Regions from separate parts of the Kitasatospora sp. NPDC022856 genome, predicted to be linked through region 2. Evidence: riboswitches for the same ligand, from Rfam matches in the RefSeq annotation. Region 2 holds a riboswitch; each other region holds the start of a gene.
What was found. A riboswitch is a leader RNA that binds a small molecule or an ion and turns the genes downstream of it on or off. The one in region 2 is predicted to bind cyclic di-AMP.

Region 1 (5,253 bases), on a different contig from region 2:
CGCTGGTGGCCACGAAGCGGATCCGCTCCGGGGCCACCCCGAAGCCGGCGATCACCTCGGCGTACTCGCGGCAGGCCGCGAAGGTGCGGGCCAGCGCGTCCGGGTGCAGCCGGCCGGTCCGGTCCACTCCCTGGCCCAGCCGGTTGATCACCATCCGGCGGTCGAGGTCGGTGATCGCCCCGGTCTCCGGATCGAGGTCGGCGACCAGCAGGCGGATCGAGTTGGTACCGCAGTCGATCGCGGCGACCCGGGTGACACTCATGCGTCGGGCTCCTCGGCATTCTCCTGCGCGGCCCGCTTGGCGGCGCGTTCGGCGGCCTTCTGCTGCTTGGCGGCGATCACGGCCTCGTGGTCCTGCTGCTTGGCACGGTTCCTCGCGACCCGCTCGCCGGCGGCCTCGACCTCGTCGGGGGAGACGCAGGGGCCCTTGGCCCACCAGTCCTCCAGCATGCCGATCGCCTCGTCGCCGAGCGGGTTGACGCCCTCGCCGGCCGCCAGCGAGTGGCCGACCAGCACGTGCAGGCACTTCACCCGGTCCGGCATGCCGCCGGCGCTGGGGAAGCCCTCCAGCACCTCGATGGCGTCGCGGCGCGCGATGTAGTCCTCGTGCGCCTTCTGGTAGGCGGCGGCCAGCTCCGGGTCCTCGGCGAGCCGGGCGGTCTGCTCCTTCATCACGCCGTCCGCCTCCAGCGTGCCGATCAGCGAGGCGGCCTTGGGGCAGGTCAGGTAGTAGAGCGTCGGGAACGGCGTGCCGTCCGCGAGCCGGGGGGCCGTCTCCACGACGTCCGGGTTGCCGCAGGGGCAGCGGTGCGCCACCGAGCGCAGGCCGCGCGGGACCCGGCCGAGCTGTGCGGCGATGGCCGCGACGTCGGTGTCGGAGACGGAGGGGTGGTTCTCAGTGGTCATGGGGGGAGCTGGCTCCAGCAGGGGCAGGGGCGGGTGAAGAGGGCGGGGCGAGAGCGGCGGTGTCGGCGGCGTCCACCGAGTCCCAGACGCTCGCGTACCAGGGCTTGGCGGCCTTGGCCGCGCCGTCGGAGGGGGCGGGCGGGACGGCGGAGGACTGGGTGGCGCCCCGGCCCGCCGGATCCACCGCGATGTACGGGGTCTCCCCCGGCATCGCGTAGTGCAGCCGGCTGCGGGCCTGCGCCTTGACGTACTCCGGGTCCTGCCAGCGGGTCCTCTCCCGGCGCAGCTGCTCGACCTGTTGCCGGGCGTGCTCGGCCTTCGCCCGCTGGGCGGAGATCTCGGAACGCTGGGAGATGAACTGCCTGGTCGGGTAGGCCAGGATCGCGACCAGGGAGCAGAGCACCAGGACGAGGACGGTCGCCCGGCTCGTGAAGCGAGGCCGGGCGGCAAAGCCCGGGATCCTCCAGCCTGCCATCTCCCGTGTCCCCTCCTGATCGCGACGGTGCCCCGCCGTCCACCCTACGGGGTGAACGGCGGGGCACCGGTCAGGCTTGCGCTACTGGGCGCGATCGGCCCTCGTGACGGGCCCGGGCCGACGACTGCTCGGCCGCGCGGTCACTACTCGGCGGAGCGGAAGCGCGGGAACGCGCCGCGGCCGGCGTACTCGGCCGCGTCGTCGAGGATCTCCTCGATGCGCAGCAGCTGGTTGTACTTGGCGACGCGCTCGGAGCGGGCCGGGGCGCCGGTCTTGATCTGGCCGCAGTTGGTGGCGACGGCGAGGTCGGCGATGGTGACGTCCTCGGTCTCACCGGAGCGGTGCGACATCATGCAGCGGTAGCCGTTGCGCTGGGCCAGCTCGACGGCGTCCAGGGTCTCGGTCAGCGAGCCGATCTGGTTCACCTTGACCAGCAGCGCGTTGGCGGTGCCGGTCTCGATGCCCTTGGCCAGGCGGGCCGGGTTGGTGACGAACAGGTCGTCGCCGACCAGCTGGACCTTGTCGCCCAGCTTGACGGTCATGGCCTTCCAGCCGTCCCAGTCCGACTCGTCCAGCGGGTCCTCGATGGAGACCAGCGGGTACGCGGCGACGAGCTCGGCGTAGTACTCGATGAGCTCGGCGGCGGAGAGCGCCTTGCCCTCGAACTGGTAGGCACCGTCCTGGTAGAACTCGGAGGCGGCGACGTCCAGGGCGAGCGCGATGTCCCGGCCGGGCACGTAACCGGCCTTCTGGATGGCCTCGGTGATGAGGTCCAGGGCCTCGCGGTTGCTGTCCAGGTTCGGCGCGAAGCCGCCCTCGTCGCCGAGGCCGGTGGACAGGCCGCGCTCCTTCAGCACGCCCTTGAGGGTGTGGTAGACCTCGACGCCCCAGCGGACGGCCTCGGAGAAGGACTCCGCGCCGATCGGAGCGATCATGAACTCCTGGATGTCGACGTTGGAGTCCGCGTGCGAGCCACCGTTGAGGATGTTCATCATCGGGACGGGCAGGACGTGGGCGTTCGGGCCGCCCAGGTAGCGGAACAGCGGCAGGTCGCTGGCCTCGGAGGCGGCGTGCGCCACGGCGAGCGAGACGCCCAGGATCGCGTTGGCGCCGAGCGAGGACTTGTCCGGCGTGGCGTCCAGGTCGAGCATGGCCTGGTCGATCAGGCGCTGCTCGGTGGCGTCGTAGCCGACCAGCTCGGGGCCGATCTGCTCGATGACGGCCAGGACGGCCTTCTCCACGCCCTTGCCGAAGTAGCGGTTCTTGTCACCGTCGCGAAGCTCCAGCGCCTCGAAGGCACCGGTGGAGGCACCCGACGGGACAGCGGCACGGCCGGTGCTGCCGTCGTCGAGGCCGACCTCGACCTCGACCGTGGGGTTGCCACGCGAGTCGAGAATCTCACGGGCTACGACGACATCGATGGACGGCACGAGGCATCTCCTAGCGGAAGCAGGTTCGGCTGACGATGGGTGCTGTCGGCCGGATGGTTGCGGAGTCGTTACGACCAGAGCCTAACCGCACGGGCTCCCGGGACCACGTCGACCTCGGTCCCGTCTCAGCGTGTGGCCGGGCTACCCACCGGTAGTTCACCTGGTTGTCCCACGAAATGCGGCCGGATGCGGACGAAGGGGGCCGAACCGGCCCCCTTCGTGGCGTCACCGCACGGGGAGTCACCACACGGGCGGTCAGCCGAGATCGAGCTGCTGGCCCGGGAGGATCATGTTGGGGTCGGTGCCGACGGTGCCGCGGTTGCCGTCGTACAGCGTCTGCCAGCCGCCCTCGACGCCCTGGGCGGCGGCGATCGTCGACAGGGTGTCACCGGACTGGACGGTGTAGCCGTGCCCGGTGCGCTGCTGGGCGGCGACCGCGGCCGGGGCGCCGTGGGCGGCGGGGCGGCTGTCCTGGCCCGCGTACCCGCTCGTCTGCTGGGCGGCCTGCTGACCGGCGTACTGCTGGTAGACGCTCTGGTGGCTGGTCCAGTACCAGGCGCCGTCGCTCTGGTACCAGAAGACCTTCGCGTCGGCGTCCCAGCCCGGCTGGCCGGCGAAGCCCGGAGCCCGGTCGTCCTGCTGGGCGGGCTGCTGGGCGGCGGGCTTCGGAGCCTGCTGCTGGGCCGGCTTCTGGGCGGGCTTCTGCGCCGGCTTCTGCGCGGGCTTCGACTGGGCCGGCTTGGCGGCGGCCGTCGGCTCGGCGTCCGAGGAGGTGTCGACCGAGGCCGCGGCCCCGCCCTTGGCCAGGCCCGCCTTCTGGGAGCAGACCGGCCAGGCGCCCGGCCCCTGCGAGGCGAGGACCTTCTCGGCGACCGAGATCTGCTGCGCCCGGCTGGCCTGGTGGGCCTGCGGCGCGTACGAGGTGCCGCCGAACGCCTTCCAGGTGCTGGAGGTGAACTGGAGGCCGCCGTAGAAGCCGTTGCCGGTGTTGATGCCCCAGTTGCCGCCGCTCTCGCACTGGGCGACCGCGTCCCAGGTCGAGGCCGGGGCGGCCGAGGCGCCGGTGGCGGTGAGGAGCGGCAGGGCGAGTCCGACGCCGGCCACGCCGGCAACGGCGATGGCCTTCTCGGTCTGGGTGCGACGACGGTGACGGCCGGTTCCGACGAAGAGCATGGGGAAGTCCCTCTCCGCACGCCTGCGAGGTGAGCTGTCGGGTTCGGACCGGGAGGTGGCCCGGCCGCACGACGCGGACGCCTTCTGCCCGCGCGGGCGGCTTCACCCCAAGCCGTGGGGGACGGCAACAAACCTGGTTCCCCCGCCCCTGCCCAAGGGTTCTGGTCGGTTTCCCGTAACGCGGCGGGCAGGATTCGGCGTTCCGCGCACGAGGTCCGCAGCTGCGAACTCCAGGGAGGGTAGACAGATCCTCACATCAATAACAAGCTCATATCGCAGGTATCACACATAAATTACGGCGCGTGGCCGATCGCCTACCAACGACAGGGCTATGTCCGGTTTGATGCTGATTCATACCCGCTGATAGGGCGTGTCGGCGACACCCCGTCAGCGTGTCGCGGTCTCGGCGCGACGAGATCGAGACACCGCCGGGGGTCGCCGGACGGATTTGCTCAGAGCCCGTCCACCGGTGCCGCGGAGGGCTTCTCGGGGGTGAATTCCACCGGGAGATCGCGCAGTCCACGCATGATCAGGCCACCGCGCCAGCGGAGCTCCTCCGGGCTAGCGGCGAGTCGCAGATCGGGCAACCGGGTGAGCAGGGTGGTGAGCGCCGCGCGCCCCTCCAACCGGGCCAGCGGCGCACCGATGCAGTAGTGGATGCCGTGCCCGAAGCCGAGGTGCGGGTTGTCCGTCCGGGCCAGGTCGAGGGTGTTCTCGTCGGCGAACCGCGCCGGGTCCCGGTCCGCCGCCGCGAGCACCACCAGCACCGGATCGCCGACCGGGATGTCCACGCCGCCGATGGTCAGCGGGCTGGTCGCGAACCGCCAGGTGGCGAGCTCCACTGGACCGTCGTAGCGCAGGAGTTCCTCGATACCGGTCTCCAGCAGCGCGGTCTCGCCGCGGGCGATCGAGTCCTGGAGCAGCGCCCGCTGCCCGGGGTTGCGCAGCAAAGCGTAGGTGCCGTTGCCGATCAGGTTCACGGTCGTCTCGAACCCGGCGAAGAGGAGGATGAAGGCCATCGCCGCGGCCTCGTTCTCGGTCAGGTGCTCACCGTGGTCGCTGGCCCGGATCAGCCCCGAGATGAGGTCGTCGCCGGGATCGGCCCGCTTGCGGTGGATCAGCTCCGCCAGGTAGGCGCGCATCCGCTTGACGGCGCGTCCCACCCCGCCGCGCTGCCCGCTGCCATGGCGGATCATCATGCCCGCCCAGTCCCGGAAGTCGTCCTGGTCCTCGGCCGGCACGCCGAGCAGGTCGCAGATCGCGTAGATC
Region 2 (5,253 bases):
CTGCACCTCGCCCACCTCGCCGACGACGGCCTCAGCGTCCACCTGCGGCTGGACGTCGCACACGCCGTCCTCTCCACCCCGTACGGCACCACCGCCCTCACCGGCGCCGACCTCGCCCTGGCCGCGCCCGACCCGCTGGCGCGCTTCGAGGCGGCGATGCTCACCCACCTCGCCGACGACCACCCGGACGCCCTCGCCCTGCTCACCCGGCTGCTGGACCGCGAGTTGCTCGTCGGACACCCCGACGTCCGCCCGCTGGCCCTCGACCGGCACGGCCTGGTGCTCCGTCTGGACCACCCCTACGGCCACCGCGACGTCCGCCTGGTCTTCCCCGAGCCGGCCCGCGACGCGGACGAGTTCGGCCACCGCGTGCACCAGCTGCTGACCGCCGCCAACAGCGACCTGCCCGCCCACCGGTCCTGACCCCCGCCGGGGCGGCCCATTCCTTTCACCGCGACCGCCGACCGAGAATTGACGGCCCGTCCGACCGCCGACGGGCCGTCGGAATATCCCGGAAGGCCCCCCAGGAAGGCCTTCCGGAAAGGCCTTCCGCACGACGGAACCGACCACTCGGAAACGCCGGACGGAAACCCTGCTCGCGGGGGGGCACCTGCCTGTCAGAAGGGCACGAAAAAGGCCGGCCCGGCTCGCGAAGGAAATTCGCGAGCCGGGCCGGCCAGGGCGTGTCCCGCGCCCATGATCCGCTGACGGTGCGGCGATCATCCGGTCGAGCGGTCACCCGACATGACCATCCCGGGCGGTCGTACGCCCCGCACCCAGCGGAAGTCCGACCTCAGGTCAGAGGGAGACGCCGTGCGCCCGCAGGTAGGCGATCGGGTCGATGTCCGAGCCGTACTCCGAGCCGGTGCGGATCTCGAAGTGCAGGTGCGGGCCGGTCACGTTGCCGGTGGCACCCGAGAGGCCGATCTGCTGGCCGGCGGTGACGGTCTGACCGATCTTCACACCGATCGAGGACAGGTGCGCGTACTCGGCGTAGTGGCCGTCGGCGAGCTTGATCTCGACCTCGTTGCCGTAGGCGCCGCCGTTGCCGGCCTTCACCACGGTGCCGGCGCCGACGGCGCGCAGCGGGGTGCCGGTGGAGGCGACGAAGTCGGCACCGGTGTGGTGACCGGAGGCCCACATCGAGCCGGCCACGCCGTAGGCGGTGCCGAGCTTCGGGTTGGCGAGGGGGGCGACGAAGCCCGAGGTGCTGGCCGCGGCGGCCGGCGCCGCGGGAGCGGCCGGAGCGGCCGGCGCCGCGGGAGCGGCCGGAGCGGCCGGCTTCGCGGCGGGGGCGGCCGGCTTGGCGGCCGGGGCCTCGGCGGGCTTGGCGGCCTGGACCGGCTTCGGGGCGGCGTGCTGGGCGGCCGGCTTCTGCGCGTCCTGCGAGACCTGCGGCTTGGCGGCCGGGGCGGCGGGCTTGGCGGCCTCGGCGGCGGCCGGAGCGGCGGCGGCCTTGGCACCCAGCGCGAGCTGCTGACCCGGGAAGATGAGGTTCGGGTTGGCGCCGACGACCGAGCGGTTGTGGTCGTAGAGGGCCTTCCAGCCACCCTCGACCTGCTTGGCGTCGGCGATCTTCGACAGGGTGTCCCCGCCGACGACCTTGTAGCTCTCCTCGGCCGGCGCGGCGGCCGGCTTGGCGGCCTCGGCGGCCGGCTTGGCGGCAGCGGCCGGCGCGGCGTCGACGCTGGTGGCGCCGGTCCAGGTGGAGGTCTGCGCGGGCTTGGCGGCCGGGGCGGTGTGGGCCTGGGCGCTGATGGTGGTCACCAGCGGGAGGGCGAAAGCGGCGCCGGTCACGGCGGTGGCGATGCCGATGCGGGCGGCGCGGGGCAGGGTGATACGACGAGCCTGTGCGGGCATGGCGAACTGTCCTCTCCGACGCCTGCGAGGTGAGCTGTCGGGTTCGGGCTGGAGTTGCCCGGCCGCATAGCGCGGCTTCACCCCAAGCCGGACCGTGAATTCCGGTCCGGCGACTTACCTTTGGGTCCCCCGCTCCTGCCGTACAGAGTTCGGTTCGTACCACCGGGCAGCGGCAGGACTAGGCGTTCCACCCGGTGGCCACCCGGTCCAATGCCGGGCGGTCGCTGAACTAAAACTCATCCGCCCGGGCGAAGCAATGTCGATCTCTTGAATCGACAACCACTCCCGGGAAGGCCGTGACACTCCGAATGATCGGCTGCACAGTATGTGCACAATCGATTCACCGCGTGCCACTGATCCACGACGCTCCGCCGATTTCGGTGTCCGTACGCATACGATCACCTACGGAAAGCCATCCGCCGACACACCCCCGGTGACCCTTGTCACGTCGCGTCCCGGAGCGCAGGATCAGGCGGTGGCCACCTCCGAGGCCGGCACCCTGCGCCTGGGCACCGCGCAGGGCCGCTGGGTACTACTGGCGACGGTGCTCGGCTCCAGCATGGCGATGCTCGACGGCACCGTCGTCAACGTCGCACTGCCCCGGATCGGCACCGATCTCGGCGCTCCGCTCGCCGCCCTGCAATGGACGCTCAACGCCTATCTGCTCACCCTGGCCGGCCTGATCCTGCTCGGCGGCGCGCTCGGTGACCGCTACGGCCGGCGCCGCGTCTTCCTGATCGGCGTGCTCTGGTTCGCCGCCGCCTCGGCGGCCTGCGCCGCGGCCCCCACCATCGAGGTACTGGTCGCCGCCCGCGCGGTGCAGGGCGTCGGCGGGGCGCTGCTGACCCCCGGCTCGCTGGCGATGCTCCAGGCGGTGTTCCACCCTGACGACCGCTCGGCGGCGGTCGGCCTCTGGTCCGGCCTCGGCGGGGTGTCCGCCGCGATCGGCCCGTTCCTCGGCGGCTGGCTGGTGGACGGCCCCGGCTGGCGGTGGATCTTCCTGTTGAACGTCCCGCTCGCCGCCCTGGTGGTCGCGGTGGCCTCCCGGCACGTCCCGGAGAGCCGGGACGAGAGCGCGACCGGCCGGTTCGACGTCCTCGGCGCGGCGCTGGCCGCGCTCGCGCTGGGCTCGGTCACCTACGCGCTGACCGCGGCGGGCGACGGGCTCTCGGCCGTGGTGTGGGTGTCCGGCGCGGCCGGCCTGCTGCTGGGCGCGGCCTTCGTGGTGGTCGAACGCCGCGTCCCGGAGCCGATGCTGCCGCTCGGCCTCTTCTCCTCCCGCCTGTTCACCGCGGTGAACCTGGTCACCCTCTGCGTCTACGCGGCGTTCAGCGGCGTCTTCTTCCTCCTGGTCGTCCAGCTGCAGATCGTCTCCGGCTTCTCCCCACTGGTCTCCGGGCTCGCCCTGCTGCCGATCACCGTGCTGATGCTCGCGCTGTCCGCCCGGGCCGGCCGGCTCGGCAAGCGGATCGGCCCGCGCCTCCCGCTCACCGTGGGGCCGCTGCTCTGCGCGACGGGGGTCCTGCTGATGCTGCGGATCGGCTCCGACGCCTCGTACTGGACGGACGTGCTGCCGGCCGCCACCGTGATGGGCTGCGGGATGGTCCTGCTGGTCGCGCCGCTGACCGCGACGGTGCTCGCGGCGGTGGAGGTCCGGCATGCCGGGATCGCCAGCGGCGTCAACAACGCCGCCGCCCGCGCGGCCGGGCTGCTCGCGGTGGCCGCCCTGCCGGCGCTGGCCGGGCTCAGCGGCGAGGCCTACCGGGTACCGGCCGCGGTGGACTCCGCCTTCCGGACCGCGATGCTGATCTGCGCAGGGCTGCTGGTCACCGGCGCGGTGACGGCGTTCACCACCGTCCGGGGCAATGTGCTGGCCCCCGAGGACCACCCGGTCGCCGAGCCGGACTGCACCTACGCCTGCGGCACCGCCCCTCCGCTGGATCCGGGCCATGCCGCCGCCGGACACGGCGAAGGCCCCGCCACCGGATCGGCGGCGGGGCCCACGAAGACCTGAGGCAACGTCAGAGGATGTCGCCCGGGGCGTACTTGGCGGCGTCGGGGTAGGCGGCCGCGACGGCCTCGACCTGGCGGACCACCTCGGCGACCTGGGCACCGGCCGCGCCGGTGAAGGAGAGCCGGTCGGCCAGCAGCGCGTCCAGCCCGGCCCGGTCCAGCGGGATCCGCGCGTCCGCCGCCAGACGGTCCAGCAGCTCGTTCTCCCGCGCGCCGGCCCGCATCGCCAGCGCCGAGGCGACGGCGTGCTCCTTGATGACCTCGTGCCCGGTCTCCCGGCCGACGCCCGCCCGCACCGCGCCCATCAGCACCTTGGTGGTGGCCAGGAACGGCAGGTAGCGGTCCAGCTCGGCCTCGATCACGGCGGGGAAGGCGCCGAACTCGTCGAGGACGGTCAGGAAGGTCTCCAGCAGGCCGTCGAAGGCGAAGAAGGCGTCCGGCAGCGCGACCCGGCGGACCACCGAGCAGGAGACGTCGCCCTCGTTCCACTGGTCGCCGCCCAGCTCGGCGGTCATCGAGGCGTACCCGCGCAGGATGACGGCCAGGCCGTTGACGCGCTCGCAGGAGCGGGTGTTCATCTTGTGCGGCATCGCGGAAGAACCGACCTGGCCCTCCTTGAACCCCTCGGTGACCAGCTCGTGGCCGGCCATCAGGCGGATCGTCTTGGCCAGGCTGGACGGCCCGGCCGAGAGCTGGACGAGGGCGGTGAGCACCTCGAAGTCCAGCGAGCGCGGGTAGACCTGGCCGACGCTGGTCAGCACGTGGTCGAAGCCGAGGTGACCGGCCACCCGGCGCTCCAGCTCGGCGAGCTTGTCGGTGTCGCCGCCGAGCAGGTCCAGCATGTCCTGGGCGGTGCCGACCGGGCCCTTGATCCCGCGCAGCGGGTAGCGGGCGATCAGCTCCTCCAGCCGGCGGAAGGCGACCAGCACCTCGTCGGCGACGGTCGCGAAGCGCTTGCCCAGGGTGGTGGCCTGCGCGGCGACGTTGTGCGACCGGCCGGCCATGACCAGCTCGGAGTGCTGGGCGGCGAGCCGGCCCAGGCGGACCAGCACGGCGACCGTGCGGTCGCGGACGTGCTCCAGCGACTGGCGGATCTGCAGCTGCTCGACGTTCTCGGTCAGGTCCCGGGAGGTCATGCCCTTGTGGATCTGCTCGTGGCCGGCGAGGTCGCTGAACTCCTCGATCCGCGCCTTCACGTCGTGCCGGGTGACCCGCTCGCGGGCGGCGATCGAACCGAGGTCGACCTGGTCGATCACCCGCTCGTAGTCGGCGACGGCGCCCGCGGGCACCTCCACGCCGAGGTCCTGCTGGGCCTTCAGGACGGCGAGCCACAGGTGGCGCTCAAGGACCACCTTGTGCTCGGGGGACCACAGCTGGGCC
Region 3 (5,253 bases), on a different contig from region 2:
GGTGACCTGGCCCCGGCTGTACACGCTGCTGCTGCGCGCGGACGGGGTGGACCCGGCCGACGGGGCGGCGGTCCGGGCCTGGTTGGAGGCGTTCCGGGAGCTGGCGCCGGAGGACCGGGCGGCCGCCTACGAGCGGCTGGAGGCGGCGGGCGCGCTGGACCCGGTGGACGACGGGGGCTGGGACGGCGCCCGGCCGCTCAGCGTCGGGATGGCCACCGACGGTGCCCGGCGGCTGCTGGAGCAGGGGCTGATGCGGCGCAGCTACCGCAACCTGGAGGAGCTCACCGCGCAGGGCCGGCCGATGCCCGACGAGCTGGCCGGGGACTTCGGGGCGTTCGAGGAGGCCGCCGTCGAGGCCGCGCTGGACCTCTTCGGCGAGTGGACGGTGCCGGGGCTGCCGCGGCTGCTGGTGGAGGAGTTCCCGGAGCTGGCCCCGGAGCCGGGCCAGGAGGAGATCGACGCGTACCTGGCGCAGCTGCCCGGGGCATCCGGCGAGGCGGAGGAGGCCGGGGAGTACGGGGACGACGAGCCCGGGGACGAGTACGGCTACGCGCCCGGGGACGAGTACGGCTACGCGCCCGGGGACGGGCACGTGCACGGGTCCGCCGACCGGCCGGACGGGGCCGACGCGGCCGCCGGGGCCTGAGACGCGACGGTGCCCCGGCCGTCGTCACGACGGCCGGGGCACCGCGGCGGGCTGTCAGAAGGTGACGCCGGTCAGGGGGTCACGCCGCGCTGCTCGAACCAGCTCTCCGGGTCGACCGGGGCACCGCCGCCGGGGCGGACCTCCAGGTGCAGGTGCGGGCCGGTGACGTTGCCGGTGGCCCCCACCTTGCCGAGCTGCTGGCCGGGGACGACCTTGCCGGAGCCCTTGATGATCGAGGAGAGGTGGCAGTACCAGATCTCGGTGCCGTCGGGCAGCGTCTCGACGATCCGGTAGCCGTACGACCCGGCCCAGCCGGCCGAGGTGATGGTGCCCTGGCCGACCGCGTAGACCGGGGTGCCGGTGTCGGCGGCGAAGTCCAGGCCGGTGTGCAGGTGGGCCCAGTAGGAGGCGCTCTGGCCGTAGTGGGCCGAGAGGTGGTAGTCGCGCACCGGCAGCTCGATGGCGGCGAGCTTGGCCTTCTCGGCCTCCTCCGCGGCCCGCTTGGCCTCCTGCTGCTGGGCCGCGCGCTTGACCTCGGCCTCCTTGGCGGCCTGCAGGCGGGCGCCCTCCTCGGCGGCGGTGCGCTGGCTGTCGGCCTGCTGCTGGATCCGGGCGGCGAGCGCGAGGCCCGGGTCCGCGGCGAGCGCGACCGGGGTCTCGTCCGGGACCTCGACGGCGGGGGCGGCGGCCGGGGTGGCGGAGGCGAAGCCGGTCGCACCGAGGGTGGCGGCCACGGCGGTGACGCCGAGCAGCGGGGCGGTGCCGCGGGTCTGACGGGGCATCCGGTGCCGGTTGCTGTCGGGGGCCTGCGGCCCGGTCTCGACGCCGGACCCGCCGAACTCGCCCGGGTGGGCGGGCGGCCAGGGGTGGTCGAGCAGCTGGGTGCCGGCGGGGGAGCCGGGCAGGTGTGCCGGAGAGTGCGACGACGCCACGGAGGCGCGCTCCTTTCCTTCCTTCGCGCCTACCGGGTTAGCTGACGGGTTCGGAGCAGGAAGGTCTCCTACGGCTGGGCCTGGGCCCGGCCGATTCACCCCAAGGAACATGGTTCCCCGGCTCCCTGGCCTGCCCGGAGGCCGGCCGGCGGGATTAGGCGACGGCGCACGGTGCCGTCTGGGTACGGCGTTACGAACCGCGCTGCGTTATCAAACGTTAATCCTAGGAGCCTCTGATTCCAAGCCGTCCGTTCGGGACAGCCGGATACTACCCGGACGGTACGTGACCTGATGGGCGATTTGGGCGGATCGATGGCAACTGACACTACCGAACGTGAGGGGACGTCAACGAACGGTCCCCCACTTGAGTACTCCTACTCATGTGCGGCGCTCCCGGCGCGGCCATCCTGGCGCCATGAACGCACCGATGCAGTCACGCACCACGGCCGCGTACCACCTCCAGGCCGTCCTCTCCTTCGCCCTCTCCGGCGGCGCCCTCGCCGTCGGCATCGCCTATCTGCCGGTCGGCGGCTGGACCCGCGCCTTCCTCACGGTCGGCCTGCTCTACACCGTCACCTCCGCCTTCACCCTGGCCAAGGTGATCCGGGACCGGCAGGAGACCAACGAGATCGTCACCCGGGTGGACCAGGCGCGGCTGGAGAAGCTGCTCGCCGAGCACGACCCGTTCAAGGTGGAGGGGGTCTGAGCCGCGGTACCGGGGCCGCCCCGGGGGTCCGGCCGGTCGAGGGCTTGAAAGCTAAGGCTATTAGCCTTAGCTTTATGGCTATCGGCGCAATGCCGACAGCCCCGCGGACCGAGGAGGCCCCCATGCCCGGCACCTTCACCCCCAGCACCCAGTACCTCGACCTCCCCGGCGGCCGGCTGGCCTTCGACGACACCGAGCAGGGCGACGGCGCCCCCCTCGTCCTGCTCCCCGGGATGCTCGACAGCCGTGCCGCGTACCGGCACCTGCGCCCGCTGCTGGTGGCCGCGGGCCACCGGGTGATCACCCTGGACCTGCGCGGCTTCGGCGAGTCCTCGATCGCCTGGGACGACTACACGCCGGCCGCGATCGCCACCGACGTCCTCGCCCTGCTGGACCACCTCGGCATCGACCGCGCCACGCTGGTCGGCAACTCCTACGCCGGTGCGACGGTGGTCAAGGTGGCCGGGGACGCGCCGGAGCGGGTGGCCGGGATCGTCCTGGTGGACGCCTTCGTCGAGAACCCGCCGCCGAACGCGCTGCAGCGCGCGATGTTCGGCGTGATGGGCGTCCTGCTGGTGCACTCGCCCGCGTTCTGGGGCCTCTACCACCGCAAGATGGCGTACCCCGGTCCCAAGCCGGCCGACTTCGACGCCTACGTGGACGGACTGGTCGCCGCGATGCGCACGCCGGGCCGCAAGCAGGCCACCCGGGGCTACGTGCGCGGGGACTCCGCGCCGAACGGCTGGACCGCCGCCGTGAGCTGCCCGGCGCTGGTCGTGATGGGCACCAAGGACCCCGACTTCCCCGACCCCGAGCTGGTCGCCGACCGGCAGGCCGCCGCACTGAACGGCCGCAAGGTGATGATCGAGGGCTCCGGGCACTACCCGATGGCCGACCGGCCGCAGGCCACCGCCGACGCCCTGCTGCCCTTCCTCGCCGAGCTGGCCTGAGCCCGCCCTTCCGCGCCGCGCCGGCCCGAGCCCGCCCGCTTCCTCGCCCACGGAGACCGCACCATGCCCCGAGTCGGACTGACCCCCGAGCAGGTCGTCGACCACGCCCTCGCCCTCATCGACGAACAGGGCCCCGAGGCCCTCACCCTGGCCGCCGTCGCCGGACGGGCCCGGGTGGCCACCCCCTCGCTGTACAAGCACGTCAGCGGCGGACTCGCCGAGCTGCGCCGGCTGATCGCCGTCCGGGTCACCGAGGAACTCGCCGACCGGCTCGCCGAGGCCGCCCTCGGCCGCGGCGGGGACGACGCCGTCGCCGCCGTCCTGCGGGCCTACCACGGCTACGCCACCGAGTACCCGCACCGGTACACCGCGCTGCCGCAGGCCCCGCAGCCGGACGACGACCTGACCAGGGCGGGCGGGCGGCTGGTCGGGGTGATCCTCGCGGTGCTCCGCGGCTACGGGCTGGAGGGCTCCGAGGCCGTCCACGCCGCCCGGACCGTCCGCTCGGTCGCCCACGGCTTCGCCTCGCTGTCGATCGGCGGCGGGTTCCAGCTCGCCGAGGACCTCTCCGACACCCAGGACCGCCTGATCACCCTCCTCACCGGCGGCCTCCGGAACTGGCCCGGGGCCTGAGCCCCGCCCCCACCGCGCGGCCGGGCTCCGTGAGTTCCCCCGGCCGGGCGCCGCACCCGGCGCACCCCGCGCGGCGGGCCGGCCGGACCACGGCGGACCACCCGGTCGGAGCGGCCGGGCAGGGCACGACCGGCGTCCGCTCCCCGGCACCGGTGCGCCGTCCGGGTCACCCTTCACCGGCATCGGAAATGAGGTATGAAGAATTGGGTGCCCGACAAGGCGACGGAAAGGCCGGGAAATCCCATGGACCTGACCTCACCGTGGCTTCCCCCCTCCGAGGACGAGAGCCGGGCCCCGCGCAGCAGCCCCACCGCGCGCAGCGCGATGCGCTGTGTCCGGTTACTGCTCGGCTGCACCACCGCCGCCGAACTCCTCGGGACCGTGCTCGCCGAGGGCCCGGGCTGGATCACCGGTGAGGGCTCCGCGCTCTACCTGCTGGACAGCGCCGGAATGCTCCGGCTCACCGCCTCGCACGGCCTGCCCGACTGGGTCCACGAGCGCTACGGCGTCATCGATCCGGCGAGCGAGCTGCCCGCCGCGACGGCCCTGCGACTGCGCCGCCCGTACCTGCTCAGTCCGGAGCGCACCAGCGTCGACTATCCCAACCGCAATGCCGGTATGGGCACCGGAATGGTCGCCCTGATCGCCCTGCCGATGATCGTCGACGAACGGCCGATCGGCGTGCTCGCCCTCGCCCTCGCCCACCGGGGCACCGTCCCCCGCCGCGATCTGGACGTGCTGGAGACGCTCGGCGACGCCTGCGCCCACCGGCTCGCCCATCTGCTCGACAGCGCGCGGGCGGGGGCCCGCCCGGCCGGGACGGCCCACCCGGGGCCCGGCGGCGAGGCCGGTACGGACGGGCGGTCCGCCGCACTGGCCCACCCGATGCTCTCGCTCGCCGTCCGGTCCGCCGGGCACGGCGCCTTCGAGCGCGATCTGGTGACCGGCGAGACCTTCTGGGACGCCACCGCCTACCGGGTGGTCGACCGCCCCGTGCCGCCCGACGGCCCGCCCACCGCACCCGACCTGGACGGGCTGGTCCACCCCGAGGACCTCCCGGACGTCCAGGCCGCCCTCGCCGAGGCACTCGCCACCGGCGGCCCGTACCGGATCGAGTACCGGGTGCCGCGCCGCGACGGCGGTGTGATCCGGATCGAGGAGACCGGTGAGGTGATGCTGGACGTGCACCGCCGGCCGGTCCGGGTCGCCGGGCTGCTGGCCGACCGGGACCGCGCGGGCGCCCCCGCGGAGGAGGTGGCCGGCGGCGGAGCGGGCGGCGGCGCCCCGGCGGCCGGCGCCCGCTCGGCGCTGCTGCTGGCGCTCACCCGCGCGCTGTCCCGCGCGGTCACCGTCCGGGACGTGACCACCGCGGTGACCGACGTGGCC

Region 1: another riboswitch for cyclic di-AMP. It lies ahead of ACZ34W_RS31820 (transglycosylase family protein); the one in region 2 lies ahead of ACZ34W_RS23915 (M23 family metallopeptidase).
Region 3: another riboswitch for cyclic di-AMP. It lies ahead of ACZ34W_RS26225 (M23 family metallopeptidase); the one in region 2 lies ahead of ACZ34W_RS23915 (M23 family metallopeptidase).

What each region holds. Positions count from the first base shown of each region.
Region 1 is NZ_JBVHHE010000037.1:44,318-49,570, reverse strand. It holds gene ACZ34W_RS31840 (Ppx/GppA phosphatase family protein) at 1-262, opposite strand, end outside; gene ACZ34W_RS31835 (DUF501 domain-containing protein) at 259-924, opposite strand; gene ACZ34W_RS31830 (FtsB family cell division protein) at 896-1,381, opposite strand; gene eno (phosphopyruvate hydratase) at 1,525-2,811, opposite strand; gene ACZ34W_RS31820 (transglycosylase family protein) at 3,067-3,984, opposite strand; cyclic di-AMP (ydaO/yuaA leader) riboswitch at 3,990-4,162, opposite strand; gene ACZ34W_RS31815 (cytochrome P450 family protein) at 4,437-5,253, opposite strand, start outside.
Region 2 is NZ_JBVHHE010000018.1:148,038-153,290, forward strand. It holds gene ACZ34W_RS23910 (DUF2470 domain-containing protein) at 1-423, shown strand, start outside; gene ACZ34W_RS23915 (M23 family metallopeptidase) at 799-1,860, opposite strand; cyclic di-AMP (ydaO/yuaA leader) riboswitch at 1,865-2,025, opposite strand; gene ACZ34W_RS23920 (MFS transporter) at 2,336-3,874, shown strand; gene purB (adenylosuccinate lyase) at 3,882-5,253, opposite strand, start outside.
Region 3 is NZ_JBVHHE010000022.1:95,061-100,313, reverse strand. It holds gene ACZ34W_RS26230 (hypothetical protein) at 1-646, shown strand, start outside; gene ACZ34W_RS26225 (M23 family metallopeptidase) at 718-1,578, opposite strand; cyclic di-AMP (ydaO/yuaA leader) riboswitch at 1,591-1,749, opposite strand; gene ACZ34W_RS26220 (YiaA/YiaB family inner membrane protein) at 1,994-2,284, shown strand; gene ACZ34W_RS26215 (alpha/beta fold hydrolase) at 2,407-3,234, shown strand; gene ACZ34W_RS26210 (TetR/AcrR family transcriptional regulator) at 3,298-3,867, shown strand; gene ACZ34W_RS26205 (SpoIIE family protein phosphatase) at 4,111-5,253, shown strand, end outside.